4 regions of the Shewanella sp. FeAMO genome follow, and region 1 is predicted to be linked to each of the others. Evidence: predicted binding sites of a transcription regulator. Region 1 holds the regulator's gene; each other region holds the start of a gene.
The links. Region 1 encodes sigma-54, which starts transcription at its own class of promoters, with help from an activator protein. Its sites were predicted from a motif close to GTTGGCACGNNNNTNGNNT; they were not measured.

Region 1 (3,900 bases):
GGCGCTAGCGAGATCGCTAATCAGCTCCAGTACCTTTTTCTTACTGCCCGGAGTGGCACAGGTAGTGCACTCCGGCCGCAGGATGGTACTCAGTTCCATCGTTAGTGTTTTGTCAGCTTTTCTTTGTGTTTAATGACCTGACGATCCAATTTATCAATCAGAACGTCGATGGCGGCATACATGTCGGCATGTTCAGAAGTTGCATAGACTTCGCCGCCTGTGAGGTGGATCTTGGCTTCGGCTATCTGTTGCAGTTTTTGTACATTGAGCACAACGTGCACATTATTGATCTGTTCGAAATGGCGTTCAAGTTTAGAAAACTTACTTTCCACGTAGTCACGCAGTGAGTCGGTGATCTCGATATGATGTCCTGTCAGGTTGATTTGCATAGAAAGATTCCTCCAATTTCCAACTGTGGATTTATAAACTCTTACGCTGGTTCGACGGTGGTATCATCATAGCCTCGCGATACTTGGCTATGGTGCGTCTTGCAACGTTGATTCCCTGTTCTGCCAGAAGTTGCGCCATCTTGCTGTCGCTCAAAGGCTTCTTCTGGTTTTCCGCTGCCACGAGCTTCTTGATAAAAGCCCTGATCGCCGTGGAAGAGCATTCTCCGCCATCTTCGGTGCCGACATGGCTGGAGAAGAAGTACTTCAATTCAAATATTCCCCTGGGGGTATGCATATACTTTTGAGTGGTGACCCTGGAGATGGTCGATTCATGCATCTCGACCGCTTCGGCAATATCGTTGAGCACCATGGGTTTCATGGCCTCTTCACCATATTCAAAAAATCCCTGCTGGAACTGCACTATACAGTTGGCCACCTTGAGCAGGGTGTCGTTGCGGCTCTCCAGGCTCTTGATAAACCATTTGGCTTCCTGAAGATGACCTCGAATAAACTGGCTGTCTGATTGACTGCGGGCGCTACGAGCCATAGCCGCATACTGCTGATTGATCCCGAGTTTGGGCATACAGTCCGGGTTGAGTTCTACTACCCAGCGGCCGTTTTTCTTCCAGACACTGACATCAGGGATCACATATTCCTCGTCCATCGGCTGCACCAGCAAGCCGGGGCGGGGATTGAGGCTCTGAATCAGGTTGATGGCGTCACGCAGCTGATCTTCCTTGAGCTTGGTCTTGCGCATCAGGGTGCGGAAATCACGGGCGGCAATGAGATCCAGATGTTCGTCAATCAACAAGCGGGCGTCGGCCAGATGCGGGGTGTCTGCGTTGAACTGTTGCAACTGGATCAGCAGGCATTCGCGCAGATCTCTGGAGGCGATGCCGACAGGATCGAAGTGCTGGATCCGCTTGAGTACTGCCTCGACTTCATCGAGCTCAATCTCAGGGTTGCCCATGGCTTCGAGGATCTCCTCTGTGCTCTGGGTCAGATAGCCCTGCTCGTCGATGGCATCAATAATGGCGGTGGCAATGGCGTCGTCGGTATCGGAAAACGGGGTCAGGTTCTTCTGCCATTCCAGATGTTCATAGAGACCTTCGCTGGTTTCACCCTGGAAGGGCATATCATCTTCACGGCCCATGGCCGGCCCGGAGGCGCTGGCGGCGGTAAAGACTTCGTCCCAGGTGGTATCCATAGGTAATTCATCCGGCATAGACTCATTGTTCAATGCCTCTGAGGTTTCTACCGTGGAACCATCTTCCTGCTTGGCGCTCAACTCGCCGGCGTCGTTTTCCTTGTGGTTGTCGTCGATAGCGTCATCCTGGTTGTCCTCGGCCATTTCCAACAGAGGGTTGGCTTCCAAGGCTTCCTGGATTTCCTGCTGCAGCTCAAGGGACGACAGTTGCAGCAGGCGAATAGCCTGTTGCAACTGAGGTGTCATGGTCAACTGTTGACCCAGTTTGAGCTGGAGTGACGCTTTCATTATACCGCTAATCCCTACTCGTTATTTTTCAAGGAAAAAATTCAATAATAACAAACTATAATACCCGGAATTGCCACCGGATGACATGATCCTAACTATAGCCTGAATTGTTCGCCTAAGTACACAGCGCGCACTTGCTGGTTGTCCAAGATTTCAGCGGGTGTGCCCTCGGCGATCAACTGCCCATGGCTGACTATGTAGGCTCGCTCACAAACGTCGAGTGTTTCGCGAACATTGTGGTCTGTGATCAGCACCCCCAAACCGCGGGACTTAAGCTGTTCGATGATTTTCTTGATATCGATAACTGAGATGGGATCCACACCGGCGAACGGCTCATCCAGCAGAATGAACTGTGGATTGGCGGCCAATGCCCGGGCGATTTCCACTCGGCGGCGTTCTCCGCCGGAGAGGGACATCCCCAGGCTGTCACGTATGTGGGTAATATGGAATTCTTCCAGCAACTGTTCGAGTTGTTCCTCGCGCTCGTCGCTGTTGAGTTCTTTGCGGGTTTGCAGCACGGCCATGATGTTGTCATGCACCGACAGCTTGCGGAAAATACTGGCTTCCTGTGGCAGGTAGCCTATGCCTTTACGGGCACGCAGGTGCATGGGATCCAGGGTCAGCTCGTCGTCGTCAATGAAGATACGGCCCTTGTCACTCTGTACCAACCCAACCACCATATAGAAGGTGGTGGTCTTGCCTGCCCCGTTGGGGCCCAGCAGCCCCACGATTTGGCCGGTATTGACCGACAGGCTGACGTCTTTGACGACGTTGCGTTTCTTGTAACTCTTTGCCAGATTCTGTGCCGTCAGGGTGCTGGTCATTGCGGCTCCTGCTGCTGTTCTTTCTTATTGAGATCCTGATAGTTTTCCGGCTGGATAACAGTGGTTACCCTGTCTTGGCCTTTGCCGCTGCTTTCCGCTTCCAGCTGCTGCTTGTTGATGTCGTAGACTATCTTCTCTGCGGTCACTTCGCTGCCGTCTTGTTCTACTTTGGCCTGGCCCAGCAGGGTCATGATACGACTGTCTATGTTGTAGTGGATCTCTTTGGCCTTGGCACTGGCCAGACGGCCGTCTTCCAGTTTCTGGGTATAGGTAGCGGGTGAGCCCTTGGCCACCAGGATCCGCTCGCCACTCTTGTCTTCTGTGTAAGCCGTGAGTTCATCGGCCAGCAGTTTTAAACTGCCCTGGGTGACTGTGACAGGCCCGCCGTATACCACACGCTTGTTTTTGATATCGGCAAACTGATTAGCGGCGCTGATCTCTACTTTTTGCAGCAGATCTTCTTCAATGGCCACTGCCGACAGGCTTGTGATGCACAAGAGGGCACCGATAAAAAGCTTACTTGGTTTCATAGGTTCCTTTCACCTGACTGGTCAGCTTCACTTGCTGAGCATTGAGATCGGCGTACAGGCCGGATCCCTTGATATTAAAGTCTTTGCCTTCGATCAGGATCTCGCGATCTGAGGTCATGATCATGGTGTCCAGATCCAGCTCCACATAACTGGTTTTCAGGCTCTGGATCGGTTCATTGGGGCTAATGGCGTCGATGATAACATTATTTTCAAGTACCACTCGGTTACTCTTGCGATTGAGCCTGCCCTCGTTGGCAGACAGGCGCCACTGTGCCTCGCCCTTGTCCGGATAGACCAGATAAACCGGTTGGTTGAAGAAGGTCTTTTCACTGGCTTCATAATGTTCCATGTGCGCCGCGGCGACCCTACTGGCGACATTGCCCTGCTCATCAAAGTTGACCGAGCGCAGGTCATCGGCGACAAAGTCAGGCCTAACCACATCCACAGGCGCCTCACTCTGTTGAGCGTTGCGCTTGTTCTGCACCTGCCAGTAAAGGATAAGTGCAGTGGAGAAAAACAAAATAATGGCCAGGGTGACCCTATTCATATACTCATTCCGTGGGCATTTTCAAATTTGTCCTGACTGAGCAGGATAAGATCCGCCAGCTCCCGGAGCGCCCCATGGCCGCCGGCAATCTGAGTGACCATGTGGCAGTGTTGCC
Region 2 (3,900 bases), 2.4 Mb from region 1:
CCGCAGGTGATGGTGAACTGGCAGCTAAGCGCAAGTTTATTGGTGAGTTCTGGCTTAAAGCCATGATAGCCGCTGTACCAGCGGCGTAAAGTCGTGGAGCAAATGCATCCATGTACAACGAGCCAGCTCGACATCCCTGACTCGCGCTCGAAAGCATGTTGCTGCGCAACACTCGCCATGTCACAGGAGCGCCTGTGCGAAAAGGACCGTTCTCGGACGTCCTATCCTTCACTGCATTCGAGCTTCCTGTCCATCCGCACCGCAGGTGAAGGGTCATTGCTTAGCGAGAGCTAAATCCAAGTTGGTTGGTTACTTTGGGCTTTAAAGCCACGATGGCCACATCACCAACTCAACGTTTTCCCAAAAGAAAACTATCAGAGAACAAAATCATTAATTTGAAGCGCCTGAATCGGCAGAAAAAGAGGAACTGAAAGAAAAGCTTGAAACTTGTGCAAGCAGTCACAAGCAGAAGTGACTGGTCTCCCCACAGGGACTCGAACCCCGATCGGTCGCTTAGGAGGCGACTGCTCTATCCTGTTGAGCTATAGGGAGACGCCAGTGATTATACTGGTTTTCACCCGGATGAAAAGGCTTTGGATTTAATTGCTTAAATCTTAATCGCGATGTCATTCACCTGAATGTTGAGGGCGGCATTTTCACCGCTGAGCACTGCGATGGCACTTTCCTCCGTGACTTGATCTATGGTGATTTTTGCCCGGGTTTCTCCGGCCACGGCGCGCATCTGGTTCATGCGGTCGGGCAGGTTTTGTTGCAGCACGATTTGGAACTGATCGCCCACGCGGATGCCGTTGCGTCGCCCAAGGTTGAGTATCACTCTATCTTGTTGACGCACGACTATCTGTGCCAGCAGCGGTCTGCAGGCCAGTGCCATATCGATATCTTTACTGGCATTGGCCAGCACCTTATCTATGGCCTGCCCATAACTGGCACGCCAGAATCTGTCGCTGTTGGGGGCGACGGATTCATTTTTGGCAAACTCCCAGGGCGCGGAAATGCTGTAGTTCTGATACCAGATCTGCTCGCCGCTGATCCCATGATAGAGGCTGAGCTGCAGCTGAAACAGTCGCTGAGGCTCGCTGTCCCACAGGCCCATAAAGCCGGACTCGGCCGGTTCGGTGGAGATATCTATGATTTGCGGCAGCAACAGATACTGGCTGTCGGTAATTTCACTTATCCAGGTCGGCAAACGGTAACCCCGGATATTGATAAGCTCTTCTTTGATATCCAGCCGCTCTTTGGCATGCAGGTGGGCAAAACTGGTGGAAGATTGCTTATCCAGCGTTGCCGCTATCCGCTCGGACAGGCTTCGCTGGAAATTTTCCAACTGACCATAACGCAGTTGGCTTCTGTCCTTAATGCTGGCCTGTGGCACCAGGATAGCGGCCTTGATGGCTGAGCTTTGGCACTTGTTATCCGGGCCGTCGAGAATATCGAGCCGCATAACCACCTTGAGCTTGTCTCCCTGGCGCATTTCGCTGACCAGTTCGACACTGCTTATCTGCGCCTGGCTGGAGAGGCTGAAATCGTTTTGGGTCAAGCGCCCCTGGCTGACACTCTGGGTTGATTGGAAACTGCCGCCACGGGAGAGCAAGGCCATGTTGATGGCGTTGTCCATTGCCGCTTCCCGTGCCTGGGTCAGATTGCCATTGATTATTTTGGCTTCACCTCGGGCCTCGGTCCACTCTGCCATGGCGTTCAGGCTGATGCCTAGCAGCGGCAGCAAGAGCAAAGGGCGCAATCTCATAAGACGGTTCCTCAAAATAAGAGTCAGGGTGACGGAATTTTGCCGCCACTTAAACTGGTATCGCTTGCTATTCAAATTTTATGCCAGCGCCATCCATTCACAGCTGATGCAGCGCAGTTTGCGACCATGACTAAAGCGCGGCAAGAGTTTGCCGATAAGGGAACAGAGAATATAAGTTCCCATTGCCCGCCAGTGGATAAATTGAAGGGGCAAATGAAGGTGTGGGAAATGAAAAGGCGTAGATAAGCCCCTTAAACATCTTCGTAAAAGCCTGTAATAAGCTGCCAGGCAACCGGGTTTGTTCGCCGGTGTCATCTGTTTGTACTTGGTCTGCAGGCCTGAGGAAGGTGCGAATAAGTCCTCGTGGCACTCTGGCTTGCACAGCAATTGGCGTTCAAGGCATCTGACTGAAGGCATGCTGGGGCCTGTCAAAGTCGGATAACGCAGAAAGCCGGTTGCTGTGAAAGCCCCGAAGGGCGTAGCTTACAGACCTGTCTGCTGTGTTGTGCTTCTTGCAAAGGACTAAGGCCATTTGCTGCGAACCACGCCTTGCATCCAAGCCCGTAAGCCGACGCAGAGCACACATGGGACTTGCTCGCACCTTCCCTTACTTAGGTTGGTATTTTATTTGCATAGCTTTACCCCAGTGAAAGGAACTTGGCGCTAATCGAGTTAGCCGTGGTGCTTAATGACAACCTCGGAGAAAGCGCGGCATAAGTCAGGTCGGTCAAGGTTCATGCCAGGTCCAAGAGTCGCCAGGTTCCTCAATAAAGCAAGTGCCCGCCAGGGTACCAGTGGGATGGATATTATGTATAAAGCCCTGTGTATATTGCCTTTACTCTTGCTGCCTGCTTGCAGCATGACTTCGCCGCAACAGCAGGCCCAGGTCAAGTCGCAAGCGGCGCCAGTCAATCTATTGGCGCAGCAGTTGGTTGATGAGTTGGTAGCTCATAATGACGCTCTCAAGCCGACCCAGCCGCTATTGGTGATGACACCTGTGATGGTGGAAGACATGCAGAGCAGCAATGCGCTCGCTTCACAACTGCAGCAGGGGCTGATGACGGCCTTTCATCAGCGCGGTTTTAACCTGGTGGATTTGAACCTGGCCGATGCGGTGCGGGTAACGCCACAGGGGGATTTCATCCTTACCCGTGATTGGCAGCAACTGCCGACCGATATTGCGGTGGAACATGTACTGGTCACCAGCATGAGTCAGGCCAAAGGTGAAATGCTGTTCAACAGCCGAATTGTCAACGTCAACAACAACCGGGTGCTTTCGGCAGCCGGTGTGCGGGTACAGGAGCAAGAGCTGCCCGGCTACCTGGCACCATCCAATAAGGTGGTGTCAAAAGAAGGGCTGCTTTATCGCTACGAAAGCCGTGGTGAGGATAAGGGCCGGATAGTGGGAGACAAGTAATGAAGCATTGGAACAAAACACTGTCATTGGCCACGCTGGCGCTGGCGCTAATTCTGGGTGGCTGCGCCGATAAGGACAGATATGTGCAGTGGGAGACTGAGGCGCCGAGCAGTTTTCCCAAGTTGACGGCAATAGGCTATGCCCCGCTGGCCAGCCAACCGGCCAAGGAACAGTCGCAAAAGGTGCTGATGGCGATGCAGGCATCCAAGATTGCCGCTTATCGGGAATTGGCCGAACAAGTCTATGGTCAGCGATTGTCGGCCGACAGCAAAGTCAGTGACTGGATGCTGAAAGGCGATAATATCCAGGCCTCGGTTTCCGGAGTGATCCGCGGCGCCAAGGTGGTGCGCAGTTATCCGGCCGGAGATCATTATGTGACCGAACTGGAGCTGGATTTCGCCCGGGTGTGGGATCTGTATCAGCAGCAAAATCGCCCCCAGCGAGTCAAAGAGATCACTTATTTTTAGGAAAGTGAGAATAAGTCCCCGCGGCGTTCACTTTTGTAAATTTTGTAGAGAGTGGCTCGCACCTTCAATTGGCATAAGTAAAAAGCAGCCTTGTTTGGCTGCTTTTTTGTGGCCTGTTATGGCTTAAGATGCGTTGCTGAATTGAGGGCTGAGCTTTGCGTTCCGGGTTGAGAGCCCTGAGTAACCACCTTGAGTTCAAACTAGGGCAGGGGGCACAGGCGGTGATTCTCACTAAAGGGTTGAGCTTACGC
Region 3 (3,900 bases), 2.4 Mb from region 1:
AGTCAACAAGCGCACTCAACTGGTCGGACAAAACCGTCTCGAACTTCTGTTGTTTAAACTCAACGGCAGGCAAAGGTTCGGGATCAACGTGTTCAAGGTTAAAGAGGTTCTGCAGTGCCCACCGCTGACGGCACTGCCCAAGTTGAACTCCTTCGTTAAGGGCGTGGCCCATATTCGCGGCACCACAGTGTCGGTTATCGACCTCAGTGCGGCGACCGGCGGCAAACCCATAGATGATGTCAAGGATTGCTTCATCATTATTTCCGAGTACAACCGCAGCGTGCAGGGCTTCCTGGTGAAGTCTGTCGAGCGGATCATCAATATGAACTGGGAGTCCATCATGCCGCCACCGGAAGGGGCAGGGCGATACTCTTATCTGACCGCGGTGACCGAAATCGAAGGTGAGTTGGTTGAAATTCTCGATGTTGAGAAAATTCTCGATGAAATTTCGCCGGTTAAGACAGACATCAGTCAGGAAATCGATGAATCTCTCACAATCGACAGAGAGCAGCACTATCATATTATGGTGATTGACGACTCTTCAGTGGCCCGTAAGCAGATCATTCGGGCGCTGTCTTCGTTGAACCTGCAGATAGATACTGCCAAAGATGGCCGGGAAGCGCTGGATAAGTTGAAAAGCATCGCGTCGGAGATGGACAATGTCGCCGATGAGATCCCGCTGATTATTTCAGACATTGAGATGCCGGAAATGGATGGCTACACCCTGACCGCCGAGATCCGTGATGATCCCAAGCTGAAACATATCAAGGTGGTGTTGCATACCTCGTTGAGTGGGGTGTTCAACCAGGCCATGGTGCAAAAAGTGGGCGCCAACGATTTTATTGCCAAGTTCAACCCCGATGAATTGGCATCGGCAGTTAACAAGCATCTGAGTTTATAGTCGCTGTCTGCTGTGGATTTTTATGACTATAGTGAGTTTGATGTCTTGTGTTGCAAATGGGGCTGGGGTATAACGCTGACCCAGTTTTTAAATGGCGCTGCATTGAGTTGCAGCGACGTTTTCACGGATAGTTAGGACACTAAGGTGCCAGATAAATCTCTCGCAGAAACTGAGTACAATCAATTCAGGCTGTTTCTTGAACAGCACAGTGGCATTGTATTGGGTGAGAACAAACAGTATTTGGTTCGCAGCCGTTTGGCGCCTTTGATGGGGAAATATGGCTTGCCATCCCTGTCGGACGTAGTTAAGCAGTCGATGCGGCCCACCGAGCGTCAGTTACGCGCTGAAGTCGTCGATGCCATGACCACCAACGAAACCCTCTGGTTTCGGGACAAGTATCCTTTTGACCTGCTCGGCAATACATTGTTGCCCGGTTATGCCAAGCTGGGGCGGCCGTTGAAGATTTGGTCGGCAGCCTGTTCATCCGGCCAGGAACCCTATTCACTGGCGATGACAGTGCTTGAATATCAGCAGCGTAAACCGGGGGCTTTGCCGGGTGGCGCCATGATTCAGGCCACAGATTTGTCACCATCCATGCTGGAGCGTTGTAAAAACGCCGAGTACGATAAGCTGGCGTTGGCCCGCGGCCTGTCTGAAGAGCGCAAGCGTCAGTTTTTTGAAGCCCTGCCCAACGGCAATATGCGGGTTAAAGACAATGTGCGCCGTTTGGTGAGTTTTCGGGCCCACAACCTGCTTGAAAGCTACACCTTGCTTGGCAAGTTCGACATCATCTTTTGCCGCAACGTGCTTATCTATTTTGCGCCGGAGGCAAAGGCAAAAATACTGCGGCAATTTGCTGCCGCCCTTAATCCCAAGGGGATACTGTTTTTGGGCGCCAGTGAATCGATTGCCGGGTTGACCGATGAATTCGACATGGTTCGCTGTAACCCAGGCATCTATTATCAAAAGAAAAATTAACCAACTAACCATTTGATTTTTAATTAAATAGTTTGAAAGGCTCGTCAACTTGGACGGGCCTTTTCTGTTTTACCTTTCACCCTTACGGCCATCATCTTGGTATCTGTTACCCTCCACTCTACATCTGGCACAAAGCTTGCTTTGTTTTTGTCGAGTCATTGGAGGAGGCGGTTTTATGGCGATCAGTTTCGATAAGGCCCTTGGCATACATCAATACACTCTGGGTATTCGCGCCCAGCGTGCCGAAGTGCTTGCCAGCAATATAGCCAATGCCGATACCCCACATTATAAGGCTCGGGATGTTGATTTTTCCTCGGCGTTGCAGGCGGCAAAAGGGCGGCAACAGGGGATGAGTATGGCGGCAACTTCTGAAAAGCATTTCGACCTCAAGGCGCTGACAGCCCAGCATGTGCAGTATCGGGTACCGGATCAACCGGACACGGGTGACGGCAATACTGTCGATATGCAAAAAGAGCAGCAGGCCTTTATGCAAAATGCGCTTGAATATCAGATGTCGCTTGGGTTCCTCGACGGTAAGTTCGCCGGGATGAAAAAGGCATTGAAAGGAGATTAATCATGAGCTTGTACAATATCTTCAATGTTGCGGGGTCGGGAATGTCGGCGCAGTCTGTGCGCTTGAACACCACAGCCAGTAACATAGCCAACGCAGATTCCGTCTCTTCCAGTATCGATAAGACCTACAAGGCGCGGCATCCCATTTTTGAGGCCGAGCTGGCCAAGGCCAATGGTCAACAGCAGCAAGGCGCTGCGGTAAAGGTTAAGGGCATAGTGGAAAGCGATAAACCCTTGTTGAAAGAGTATTCGCCGGATCATCCCATGGCCGATGCCGATGGTTTTATCTACAAACCCAATGTCAATGTAGTGGAAGAGATGGCCGATATGATTTCCGCCTCCCGCTCCTATCAGATGAACGTCCAGGTGGCCGATGCAGCCAAGTCCATGCTGCAGCAGACCCTGAGAATGGGCAAATAAAGGGAGACATAGCCCATGAGTGTAAGTTCAGTTAACCCCTTCCTCGACAGCATAAGTGTCAAAGGGGGTTCGGAGACCAAGAAGAGCAATAACCAGCAGCTGACCCAGGAAGATTTCTTCTCGCTGCTGAGTAGGCAGTTGTCGATGCAGGATCCTTTCAAGCCTGTGGACAACGACCAGATGATTGCCCAGATGGCTTCGTTTTCTACCGTGGATGGTATCTCCAAGCTCAACGAGGAGATAGTTAACCTCAACACGGTAATGACCTCGAGTCAGGCTTTGCAGGCATCTGGCCTGGTGGGGCAGAAAGTGTTGATCCCGGCGGGCACCGGCTATGTTTCCGAGGAAGACCCGACCCTCAAAGGGGTGATCACATCGCCAGAGAAAATGCCTTCCATCAAGGTGACAGTTGAGGATGAAGCCGGCCAGGTAATCAAGACCTTTGATGTGGATGGCAGTGCCGGCGGCAACATAGACGTGGAATGGGACGGCCTGGATAAGGACGGTAAACCCGTTGAGGCTGGTATCTACACCATGAAGGCCAGTGGGGTTGTCGATGGCAAGTCCCAGGATCTTATTGTCAGTGCCTATGCCCACGTGACCAGTGTATCGCTCAACTCGGCCAGTGGTGCCGTGTTGAACTTAAGAGGTATTGGCGGGATCAGACTGGCCGACGTGCTGGCTGTTTCCGAAGTTTAATTCTGTTTCTGCCCCGGCTGCGCCGGACAGTATCTGAAAATCATGAGGTGAATTATGTCTTTTAACATTGCTCTGAGTGGGATTGCTGCGGCGCAGAAAGATCTCAATACCACAGCCAACAATATTGCCAACGTCAATACCGTCGGCTTTAAAGAATCCCGGGCCGAGTTTGCCGATGTTTACGCCAGCTCGATTTTCTCCAACGGCAGAACCACTGTGGGCGGCGGTGTGACCACCACTCAGGTGGCGCAGCAGTTCCACCAGGGTAACCTGAACTCCACCAACAATGCGTTGGATTTGGCGATCAACGGTGGCGGTTTCTTCGTGAC
Region 4 (3,900 bases), 1.8 Mb from region 1:
GGCAAACCTGAGGTGATATCCAGCGCGATACGGGTAAGATCGGAATGGCTGAGTGGCATAAGCTGACCTGAATAGAATCCCTGGGGTGAGTCTACCCCAGGGACAGCGGAATGTCATTTTGACATTATTTTTCAGTGCGAGTGGCTAGTGACTGGTAGCAATGGCCAAGCGTTTGGCCTTGACCGCCTGTCGCAACAATCCCAAGAGGAAGGCGCCCAGCAATAAACCGCCGACGGAGAAGATGATGTCACCAAACATCCGCATCCATACCAGGCGTTCTACCAGCGGGCTGTGGATCACCTCTGCCGAGCGGGCAAACCAGTAGCCATGATCCAGCACGGCGAAGAACTGCACTATGCCCACCGGCAGCAATGACAGGAACAACATGGCGGCCAGCCCCAGATTCAGGCTCCAGAATGCCCCCTTGAGCCACTTGTCTTCCCAGCGCAGTTTACCGGCAAGTCCTGACAGGCAGAACAACATCAGGCCTATCCCCAGCATGCCGTAGACTCCCATAAAGGCGCCGTGGGCGTGGGTGGCCGTGGTATTCAGCCCTTGAATGTAATAGAGGGCAATCGGTGGATTGATCAGGAAGCCCAGTACACCGGCGCCCACCAGATTCCAGAAAGCGGTGGCAACAAAGAACATGATGGCCCAGTGATAGCGTTGCATCCAGGGAGCGGCCCGGCGCAGGCGATAGCTTTCTACCGCTTCAAAACCGATAAGGGCCAGAGGCACCACTTCCAGCGCCGAGAAGATAGCGCCCCAGGCGATGACCGAAGTGGGTGTGCCGGTGAAATAGAGGTGATGCAGTGTGCCTATCAGGCCTCCGGTCAGGAAGATCAGGGTAGAGAAGAGTACCGCACTATTGGCACTGCGGGCACGGATCAGGCCAAGACGCACAAACATCAGGGCGATAACCGAGGTAGCAAAGGTTTCAAAGAAGCCTTCAACCCACAGATGTACTACCCACCAACGCCAGTATTCGGCGATGGCAAGGTTAGTGTGCTTGCCCATAAACAGCCCGGCACCATAGAAGAGGCCGATGGCAACACAGGAGGCATAGAGCACCCAGAGCACAGGTTTTAGCTCAGACTCCTGTTTCAGGGCGGGCAACATGGCGCGGCTCACCAGCGCCAGCCAGATCATCAATCCGGCCAACAGCAGCAGTTGCCACACCCGGCCGAGATCTATGTATTCATATCCCTGGTGACCGAAGAGGAAGTTGTTGTCCAGTGAGAAGTATTGTTGTACCCCCAGCCATTCACCGGCCATGGAGCCCAGCACCACTACCAGCAGAGCGACCCACAATAGGTTGACACCGAAGCGTTGATATTTGGGCTCGTGGCCGGAAAGCGCCGGCGCGATATAGAGTCCGGTACCGAGCCAGGCCGTCGCTATCCAGAATACAGCCAGTTGAGTATGCCAGGTGCGGGTCACTGAATAGGGCAGGATCTCACTCAAGGGAAAACCGTAAAACTCCTGGCCTTCAACCGCATAGTGCGCCGTGACGCCACCTAGCAGTATCTGCAGCAGAAATAGGCCGATAGCGGTAATGAAATATTTACCTGTGGCCTTTTGTGACGGTGTGGGTTTGTGTCTGAACAGGGGATCTTTTGTGGCGGGAGCCGGCAGGGCTTCATGTTTGCCGGCTGCGTGATACCAAACCAGGGCACCGATACCGGCCAGCAGAGTCACTATGCTCAGAATCGACCAGACGATATTGTCTGAGGTCGGTGTGTTACCCAGTTGCGGATCGTAGGGCCAATTGTTGGTGTAGGTGTAATTGGCATCCGGGCGTTCGGTCACTGCGGCCCAAGCGCCCCAAAACAGGAAGGCATTGAGCTGTTGACGGCGCTCGGCAGATCCTATGGTATTGGTTTTCATCGCATAGGCTTCCCGTAGCTCATTCAACGCGGGATCGTCACCGAACAAAGATTGATAGTGCTGACTCACTTGCGCCATGGCGGCGATACGGGTGTCGGAAAGCATTACCCGTGTGTGACCTCTCTCGTCTGTAGTGACAGTGTTATGGCGCAAATCATCCCTTAAAGCTTGCTCCAATGCGGCCTGAGTACTCTTGTCCAGGCTATTGAAAGGTTTGTTGTATGTCTCCTTGGCGCGAATATCCAGCCAGGCTTCGGCCTCACGGTGCAGCCAGTCTGCAGTCCAATCCGGAGCCACATAAGCACCATGGCCCCAGACGGAGCCAAGTTGATGCCCGCCCATGGAGCGCCAAACCAACTGCCCTTGTTCTATATCCTTGCCGCTGAAAACCACTTGGCCCTGGCTGTCGTTATAGGTATCGGCAATCGGTGGTTTTTCCCGATAGATTTCACTGCCGATACTGAGAAGCACAGTGAAAGAAGCGACCAACACAAGTAACAGTGCGATCAGGGTGAATTTTTGTCTGCTCATTGGCATCCCTCTGACAAAGTCTATTTGATAGGTTTCCTTCCATAGAGCAGCTAACGTGCCAACTTTTATTCTTGTTTTTAATCAGTGTATTACTTATTTGTGTGCTTTTGATACTGTCATTTTGATTGTGTTTAATGTGTCCTTTTAACATTAATTATTGTCATTGTGACACTGACTGTTTACCAGAAAGCTATAACTGATATCTTGACGAGAATTCTTGGATTTCAAATTCTTTAGTTAATTGAAAAAATAGGTTTTTTTTCATTAATTTGAGTTTATGTTTCTTTGGGTGCGCATTTGATGTTTTATGGGTAAATATTCTATTTTTTAATGGGTTACCTGGCTTCTTTTTCTGGTTTTTTTCGCTAAAAGCAAAAATAAGTCAACTGTTTCTACTGAAAAATAACCCTAATTAATGATATAATCCCGCCTGTAACCCACGTGTTTTCCGGAGTCTCGTTAGAGCCAGGTTTCTCTTTTATTAGCTTCCCCGCATTTTCAACTGGAGGGTCATTTGAACGCAGATATCATCAACAGCTTTTTCCTTGTCGGGGCCTTGCTTGTCGCAGTCAGCGTACTGCTCAGCCCAGTATCGTCGCGACTCGGTATTCCTATTTTGGTGGTATTTCTCGCTGTGGGTATCTTTGCCGGTGAAGATGGTCCCGGCGGCATAGTATTCAACGACTATTCAGTTGCTTATTTGGTTAGTAACCTGGCGCTGGCGGTTATTCTGCTTGATGGTGGCATGCGTACCCGGGTTGCCAGTTTCAGGGTGGCATTGTGGCCGGCCTTGTCCTTGGCCACTTTTGGGGTGGCGTTAACCACCACGCTGACAGGTTTGTTGGCTGCCTGGCTGTTCGATCTCAACTTACTTCAGGGCATGTTGGTGGGGGCTATTGTCGGCTCGACCGATGCTGCGGCGGTATTTAGCCTGCTGAAAGGCAAAAACGTGAATGAGCGTGTCGGTTCGACACTGGAAATTGAATCTGGCTGTAACGACCCCATGGCCGTGTTTTTGACCGTGACTCTGATTGCCATTCTTGGCAGCAGTGGCGATGAACTCTCGGGCAGCTATCTGGCACTGAGCTTTATCAAACAGTTTGGCCTTGGCGGGATCCTCGGTGTCGGCGGCGGTTGGCTACTGTGGCAGGTTATCAATCGCAATCAATTGCCCGAAGGCCTCTACTCCATTTTGGTGCTAAGTGGCGGACTGATGATCTTCGCCATCTCCAATGCCCTGGGAGGCAGTGGTATTCTGTCTATCTATCTGGTGGGACTGTTTCTCGGTAATAAGGCGACCCGTGGCAAACACTCGATTCTCAACGTGCTCGATGGTATGACTTGGCTCAGTCAGATAGGCATGTTCCTGGTTCTGGGACTCTTGCTGACGCCATCGGATCTGAAAGATATCGCCTTACCGGGTTTGGCACTGGCCTTTGGGATGATCTTTCTGGCGCGGCCGATTGCGGTTTGGCTCAGTTT

Region 2: ACWAU4_RS07520 (flagellar assembly protein FlgT) is a predicted target of sigma-54. The motif match lies at 1,835-1,853, and genes of this name have one in related genera.
Region 3: flgB (flagellar basal body rod protein FlgB) is a predicted target of sigma-54. The motif match lies at 2,003-2,021, and genes of this name have one in related genera.
Region 4: ACWAU4_RS04120 (nitric-oxide reductase large subunit) is a predicted target of sigma-54. The motif match lies at 2,463-2,481, and genes of this name have one in related genera.

The regions. Positions count from the first base shown of each region.
Region 1 covers NZ_CM132201.1:4,119,765-4,123,664, reverse strand. Annotated here, with positions in the region: gene ptsN (PTS IIA-like nitrogen regulatory protein PtsN) at 1-99, opposite strand, end outside; gene hpf (ribosome hibernation promoting factor) at 102-389, opposite strand; gene ACWAU4_RS18540 (RNA polymerase factor sigma-54) at 421-1,884, opposite strand; gene lptB (LPS export ABC transporter ATP-binding protein) at 1,980-2,708, opposite strand; gene lptA (lipopolysaccharide transport periplasmic protein LptA) at 2,705-3,238, opposite strand; gene lptC (LPS export ABC transporter periplasmic protein LptC) at 3,225-3,785, opposite strand; gene kdsC (3-deoxy-manno-octulosonate-8-phosphatase KdsC) at 3,782-3,900, opposite strand, start outside.
Region 2 covers NZ_CM132201.1:1,671,652-1,675,551, forward strand. Annotated here, with positions in the region: tRNA gene ACWAU4_RS07515 (tRNA-Arg) at 477-552, opposite strand; gene ACWAU4_RS07520 (flagellar assembly protein FlgT) at 608-1,765, opposite strand; gene ACWAU4_RS07525 (FlgO family outer membrane protein) at 2,565-3,182, shown strand; gene ACWAU4_RS07530 (LPP20 family lipoprotein) at 3,182-3,649, shown strand.
Region 3 covers NZ_CM132201.1:1,677,322-1,681,221, forward strand. Annotated here, with positions in the region: gene ACWAU4_RS07550 (chemotaxis protein CheV) at 1-901, shown strand, start outside; gene ACWAU4_RS07555 (CheR family methyltransferase) at 1,046-1,879, shown strand; gene flgB (flagellar basal body rod protein FlgB) at 2,055-2,453, shown strand; gene flgC (flagellar basal body rod protein FlgC) at 2,456-2,872, shown strand; gene flgD (flagellar hook assembly protein FlgD) at 2,888-3,571, shown strand; gene flgE (flagellar hook protein FlgE) at 3,626-3,900, shown strand, end outside.
Region 4 covers NZ_CM132201.1:915,125-919,024, forward strand. Annotated here, with positions in the region: gene norR (nitric oxide reductase transcriptional regulator NorR) at 1-59, opposite strand, end outside; gene ACWAU4_RS04120 (nitric-oxide reductase large subunit) at 145-2,418, opposite strand; gene ACWAU4_RS04125 (potassium/proton antiporter) at 2,933-3,900, shown strand, end outside.